2 regions of the Endozoicomonas sp. ALC013 genome follow, and region 2 is predicted to be linked to the other one. Evidence: predicted binding sites of a transcription regulator. Region 2 holds the regulator's gene; the other holds the start of a gene.
The links. The regulator sigma-54, encoded in region 2, starts transcription at its own class of promoters, with help from an activator protein. The targets are predictions, from matches to a motif close to TGGCACNNNNNTTGCTNT.

Region 1 (3,616 bases), on a different contig from region 2:
ATTGGTGTTGACAAAAATCTGGGCAACAGCGTTGGCATTTTCAACATCAGCAATCTTCAGCTGAGAGCCGCCGTTGAAACCGAACCAGCCCAGCCACAGGATAAAGGTACCCAGAGTAGCCAGTGGCAGGTTAGCGCCAGGCATGGCATTAACGGAACCGTTAGATGCGTACTTGCCTTTACGGGCACCCAGCAGCAGCACACCCGCCAGGGCAGCAGAAGCACCCGCCATGTGCACCACGCCGGAACCGGCAAAATCCTGGAAGCCAGCTTCGTTCAGGAAGCCACCGCCCCATTTCCAGAAACCCTGTACCGGATAGATGAAGCCCGTCATAAAGACCGCAAACAGCAGGAAGGCCCACAGTTTCATGCGCTCAGCAACGGCACCGGAAACGATGGACATGGCAGTAGCTACGAAGACCACCTGGAAGAAGAAGTCAGAACGCAGAGAGTAGTAAGGTGCATCTTCACCACCACCCAGCACCGACTCGACGCTGTTCTCAGTGCCCAGCAGCGTACCGAACAGAGGCATGATGCCGCCTTCGTTAGCCCCCGGATACATGATCTGATAACCACAGAGCAAGTACATGGTGCAGGCAATGGCAAACAGGGCAATGTTCTTGGTCAGAATTTCAACGGTGTTCTTGGAGCGCACCAGACCGGCTTCCAGCATGGCAAAACCAGCGGCCATCCACATGACCAGTGCACCACACATCAGGAAATAAAAAGTGTCGAGCGCATACGACAGCTGAGTTATATCTTCCACGGGACCCCTCCCAGTAAAATTCACATCTTTTTTATCTTTCTTTTCAGCCCAGGGCTGTATTTAGCTCAAAGCTGTATATCACTGATACTGCTCGGCGATGTCATCAGTGGCTGCTGATGAGTCATGCCTTTGACTGGCACTTAAATAGCGTCGATGCCAGTCTCTCCGGTACGGATCCGAATAGCCTGCTCCAGAGAGGTCACGAATATTTTTCCGTCACCGATTTTGCCGGTATTGGCGGCATTGGACACTGCTTCAATCACCTGATCCAGCAGATCATCCGAGATAGCCACTTCAATCTTTACCTTTGGCAGAAAGTCCACAACATACTCTGCACCGCGATACAGTTCGGTATGGCCTTTCTGGCGACCAAAGCCCTTGACCTCTGTCACAGTAATACCCTGAACGCCGATATCAGAAAGCGCTTCCCGCACGTCATCAAGCTTGAACGGCTTGATAATGGCTGATACTAACTTCATGCATTATTCTCCTGGCTCTACTTAATATTCATCCGGGAGGGGTGACCTGGATGCGATAGCTTCCAAAGTCTACGCTTTTCCCTTTGTGTTACAACCGTCTGTTTTATTTCCCGGCCTGTAAAAGGAAAAACCAACCCTGCCAGTCTTGATTTCAGGCATCCCGCCCGGCACTGGTTAAATGGTTACTCCTGTCTAAGCAGGCTCTGTGCCAGTTTTTATCTATCCCCATAAATGGGCATGGTTGAAGGTTTCATGGACTCAAATGAGCGGCGAAATCGGATACGCACCCATTTGATGCACTAAAACCAAATCCCCCACCCAAAAAAGCGCACCAAAGCAGTGCACTCATCAAAAAATCCTGCAACTACCCAGACTTGATGCCTCATCACAGAGCAGCTGAGTCGATGATGTAATATCAGTACAGAAAAGCGCGAATACCTACAGTACCATACTGGTCATGGCCGCCCTCAGTAGGTGTAGTTGCAAGGCCTGGCCATATTATCACTAAAGAAACTCTCCAACCAATACCTGCCTATTGTCGTTTAATATATCGACAACAGCTGATCGCCCCTGAGAAAAACCACTGCCGCCTGCCGGTGATCGTCACATTTTTCATGGCATTTCCTCCCCCGCTTTTTTGGTTATTTTTATGGGGTGAGCCTATCTCTCCCACAACGCCTGTTCAGCGCGGGGCGACAATAGAACGCCTTTACCTCACCGGCGGCATGTGATAAATCCTACTGGCAAATAATAAGGCAGGAAAAAATACCGATGGCAAATGATATACGCAATGTATTGCACACCTTTAACGATGCGTTTTCCAATCAGCGTCTGGATGAGGTCATGGACTATTTTGTGTTTGACGACGATTTAAACATTGTCAGCGAACAGAGTTATGGCCGTGCGGCGATACCTAAATTTATCCGAGGTGTTGCTCCGCGCTAAATTGATTAACAAAATAAGATGGGGTAGCTGCGGTGAATCGCTCAAAAAAACATCATCTGCCGAATGGCGGCTTTCGCAATAACGATGCTATGCAAATGCATCATCGCTCGTTATGGAACATCTTGAAATGGAAAATCACCGAGGCACTGCCGGAGAAAGTTTCTATTCCGGTGGTAGACGATGATTATTCGGTCTTTGAGAATTCAGATAAATCCCTGACCAGCTGGATTGGTCATGCGACCTTTTTAATTCGCCACCGGGGTATGAATATCATTACCGACCCACACTTTTCTGAACGGGCATCTCCTGTACAGTGGGCTGGCCCCAGGCGCTACTCTCCACCAGCGATCGATATTGCTGCCTTACCCCACGTGGATGTGGTGGTAATTTCTCACGACCATTACGACCATCTTGATCGAAACTCAGTATTAGCCATTCAGAAAAAACAAAAAGACAATCCACCCCTGTTTATGCTGCCCCTGGGCTTAGGCCAATGGTTCAGCAAACATGGTATAGCTAACTGGGTCGAGCTGGACTGGTGGGAATCCCATACCCATCGCGGCTGGACATACACGGCAGTACCTTGTCAGCACTTCAGTGGCCGTTCAATATTTCCGGATCGAACGCTCTGGTGTGGCTGGGTATTTGAAGCGGCGACTGAAGCAGCTGAACCGGGTAAACGCTTTTATTTTGCCGGGGATACTGGCTACAGTTCAGATTTTAAAGCCATTGGTGAGCACTTCGGCTACATGGATATGGCCATGGTACCGATTGGTGCCTACGAGCCACGCTGGTTTATGAAAGAGATCCATGTCAATCCGGAAGAAGCCGTGCATATCCACAACGATGTTGGCTCACGCCTGTCGCTGGCGATGCACTGGGGCAGCTTTATGCTAACCAATGAGCCGATGTTGCAACCACCGGAAGATCTGCAGCTCGCCAAACAGCAGCATGGCGTTGCCGATAACGACTTTATTGTGATCAAACCCGGAAAGATTACGGCTTTATTTGAGCAATTATAAGTTCCGGATCGTTACCTTGCTGTTATTGCGGTATCCTTCTCTTTTCTGACCATCAGCCAAGCGATAACCATGATCGATAAAGCCGCCCTGATTAATACCATCGCCACCAAAGCCGGTGAACTCTTTAACGGTGACAAAAGCCAGACCCGGGAAGATATCGAAAAAAATATCAAGGCACTGGTGGGCAGTGCCCTGTCAAAACTGGAGCTGGTCACCCGTGATGAGTTTGATACCCAGGTTGCTGTTCTGAGGCACACCCGAGAGCGCCTTGAAGCGCTGGAAAAAGAGATGGAAGCATTTAAAGCAGAACAAGAAGTGCCGGAAGACAGCAGCAACGATAACCAGCAAAGCGCTGACCATTAATCACTCTCCAGCCTCTGCGCCTGCGGCTTAAGACAGGCGCCA
Region 2 (3,616 bases):
TCAACCGGTTCCGCCAGTCGTATAAAAAGACCGATAGGCTCCGGGCAGGCTTTGCAACGACAGTGGGGAATAGCCACGCCATCACCCAGTCCGGTGGTGCCAAGACGCTCCCGGGCAACCAGCGCTTCAAACAGTTCTTTGGCATTGATTTCGGGGGCATCGCTGCTGATGCGTTCAGCGATAAATTCCAGGATTTTCTTTTTGCTGGCCCCGTGCACCCCGTCAAGGGTGCGCTCGGGGGTTAGGATGCGGTGAATAATCATGCTGAATAAGAATGGCAACCTGATAAATCAAAGGGCATGGCCACTGGCACCCTGTTGCCTGTCCAGGGCTTTCTCTTTTCGTTTAACCAGCTGCCGATCCAACTTGTCCGAGAGCAGGTCAATGGCTGCGTACATGTCTTCGTGCTCGGCGGTGGCATTAATCTCGGCCCCGCGGGTATGCAAAACGGCTTCTGCTTTCTGCACCAGCTTTTCGACGCTCAGGGTCACCTGTACATTGGTGATATGGTCAAAATGTGAACCAAGACGCTCCAGTCTTTTGATCACATAGTCGTGCAGAGCTTCTGTTACCTCGACATGATGCCCACTGATGTTGACTTGCATGTAACGCTCTCCTGAATCCCATTATCCAGATAATCACCAGTCCGCGGGATTTTTCGTACTGGCTGAGTTCGATTCTATCACTGTCGGTGCAGCTTGGAATGCCCTGAGACAAAAAAAACTGCTTTTTGAACGGTGTATCAACGGAGCTTGTGTAAAAAATTCCGGAACACTGTTTCAATGTGATTGATGGGCGTCCCTTATCAATACCTATCAATGACATCCAAACTCCATTCGTCCTGAGCGGAGTCGAAGGGCGTAAGCACCATGCCCTGAATAAAGACTGTGCCAATCACCTTCCGTCCGTGCATCCAAGCGGAGCCGAAGGACGCTCAGGGTAAACGGAGATTGCACACATCAAACTCCTCAAAATGATGTACTAAGGCACTAACTGCTTACGCTCATTGGATGGCGGAATATTCATGGACTCACGGTATTTGGCAATGGTGCGCCTTGCTACCTTGATGCCCTGATCCCCCAGAATCGCTGCAATTTTATTGTCACTGAGGGGCTTGCGCGGTGTCTCTTCAGCAATAAGTTTGCGGATATGGGCCCGAATGGCCGTGGAGGAACACTCCCCCCCTTCCGTGGTGCTGACATGGCTGGAAAAAAAGTACTTCAGCTCGTAAACACCCCGGGGAGTATGCATGTACTTCTGAGTAGTGACCCGGGATATCGTCGACTCATGCATCCCCACCGCCTCGGCAATATCCGCCAGCACCAGGGGTTTCATGGCTTCATCCCCTTTTTCCAGGAACTCCTGCTGATAGGTAATAATCTGGCTCGCCACTTTCATCAATGTTTCATTGCGACTTTGCAGGTTTTTCAAAAACCAGCGGGCTTCTTGCAGATGGTTCTTCATGAACACATTGTCGCGGCTGTTATTGGCTCTCTGAACCATGGACGCATAATTATTATTAATACGCAGTTTGGGCAGGGCGTCGGAATTCAGTTCCACCGTCCAGCGTTCCCTGATTTTCCGGACGGATATATCCGGAACCACATATTCGGCTTCTGTCTGATCAATGGTGCTGCCGGGTTTTGGGTGGAAGCTCTGAATCAGGCTGAGGGCTTCTCGCAGCTGGTCTTCTTTCAGTTTGGCATGACGCATGATGCTGGCATAATCACGGGTGCCAAGGGACTCAAGGTAACGGGTGAGCAGTTTTTCTGCATTGTTGAAATGGGGTGTTGAGGGCGGCAGCTGACGAAGTTGAACCAACAGGCACTCTCTAAGGTCAACACTGCCACAACCCACCGGATCGAATTGTTGCACCCGGTGTTGCAGCACATGGATCTCTTCAATCTCCAGATCGTCCAGTTGGGATTGAAGAGAGACAAACAGGTCATCCAGCGTGCAGGTTAAATACCCATCCGGATTAACCGCCTCGATGATCGCCAGACCAATCAGCCGGTCCCGGTCGCTCATGGGCACCATATCCAGTTGCCATTCCAGGTGATCCTGAAGTGACTCCACAGCGGAGGATTTTGCCAGGGGGTCATAATCATCGTCACCGCTGCTGGCCGGCAGGCTGGAATACACGTCGTCCCAGGCGGAGTCCACGGGCAGTTCATTGGGAATGCTGTCTGACCATTCCGCCATCTCCTGAGGCTCAGGTTCTGAGGCTTTTTCGCTCAGATCAACGAGCTCTTCCCGTCCTTCAGTGCTGCTGGCGGTGTCCTCTGTCTGGCTATCGTCGGACTCCAGCATGGGGTTGGACTCCAGGGCCTCCTGAATCTCCTGCTGAAGATCCAAGGTCGATAGCTGTAGCAGCCGGATGGCCTGTTGCAGCTGCGGCGTCATGGTCAACTGCTGGCCCATCTTGAGCTGTAAGGAAGGCTTCATAGGCAACCGTATACCTTTACTTCGTTGTCCGTGGAGGCTGCAGAGGCTTACTCTCCATGTGCGGCTGATTATAAACCCATAGACGTTTCTGAAACCATAGCTTTAGCAAAAAATGTGCAAAGATTGAATACGATGAAATTACGTGTGTTTTTGTGTGGCTTATAAGCGCTTTCCGCCTTTAAAGTTCGGTCATAACGACTGTCAGAATGGTTAAAAAAAACTACCCGATCATTATTTGACATTGGTCATTTACAACCAAAAGTTCAAGAAATAACCTGCGCGAAATTTAGCCATTTTCAGGATTCCCCTGTGGATATACTCATCGTCATACCCGTAGTTGCACTGGTTATATACGCCATCGTGAAGAACTACAGTGCATCAGCCTCGCTGGCTATTGCCGGTATTGTCCTGCTAAGTGCCGCCGCGTTGATGGGGATAAAAGACATTCTGCCAGCGGCCAAGGCCACCGGTTTTATCCCCTTTGACCTGTTTCAACTGATGAACACGGTATTCAGCTTCCGCATGGCCAGCCTGGGTCTGACCATCATGGCCTGTGGTGGTTTTGCCAGCTACATGTCCCATATCGGTGCCTCAGAAGCGCTGGTTCGACTGGCCGTTAAGCCCATCAGCCGTTTTCGCTCACCTTATATGGTACTGGCACTGTGTTATCTGCTCAGTGTTGTGCTGCAAATGTTCGTCACCTCGGCAACGGGTCTCGGTTTGCTGTTGATGGTGACGCTGTATCCGGTGCTGAGAAATATCGGTTTAAGCCCGGCTTCAGCGGTTGCCGTGATCGCTTCTCCGGCGGCGTTTGAAATCGGTGTCACCCAGGTGAATGCCAACTTTGCCGCCAGCCAGTCCGGACTGGAAATTACCGAATACTTCCTGGATTATCAGGCCTGGATCACCGTCCCCATGGCGCTGGTGGCGGCGGCCCTGCACTTTGTCTGGCAGCGTCGGTGTGACCTGAAAGATGGCTACAGGGTTGCCGAGCATGTGGGCGAGGGCATCGAACATACAGACGGTGACAAGAAAGACCCGGCCCCGGCATTCTATGCGCTGCTGCCCATGATTCCTTTCTTCCTGTTGTTGATCTTTTCCAAAATGATGGTGTCGTCCATCAAAATGAACCTGGTCATGGCCATGCTGATCAGCGTATTTGCCGGCATGT

Region 1: a site for sigma-54 is predicted at 1,438-1,455, ahead of glnK (P-II family nitrogen regulator). Genes of this name have one in related genera too.

The regions. Positions count from the first base shown of each region.
Region 1 is NZ_JBLYNS010000119.1:4,823-8,438, reverse strand. Features, by position in the region: gene ACO6V1_RS18065 (ammonium transporter) at 1-765, opposite strand, end outside; gene glnK (P-II family nitrogen regulator) at 906-1,244, opposite strand; gene ACO6V1_RS18055 (hypothetical protein) at 2,016-2,189, shown strand; gene ACO6V1_RS18050 (MBL fold metallo-hydrolase) at 2,222-3,211, shown strand; gene ACO6V1_RS18045 (accessory factor UbiK family protein) at 3,281-3,574, shown strand.
Region 2 is NZ_JBLYNS010000064.1:5,243-8,858, reverse strand. Features, by position in the region: gene ACO6V1_RS13015 (PTS sugar transporter subunit IIA) at 1-263, opposite strand, end outside; gene hpf (ribosome hibernation-promoting factor, HPF/YfiA family) at 291-605, opposite strand; gene ACO6V1_RS13005 (RNA polymerase factor sigma-54) at 982-2,445, opposite strand; gene dcuC (C4-dicarboxylate transporter DcuC) at 2,755-3,616, shown strand, end outside.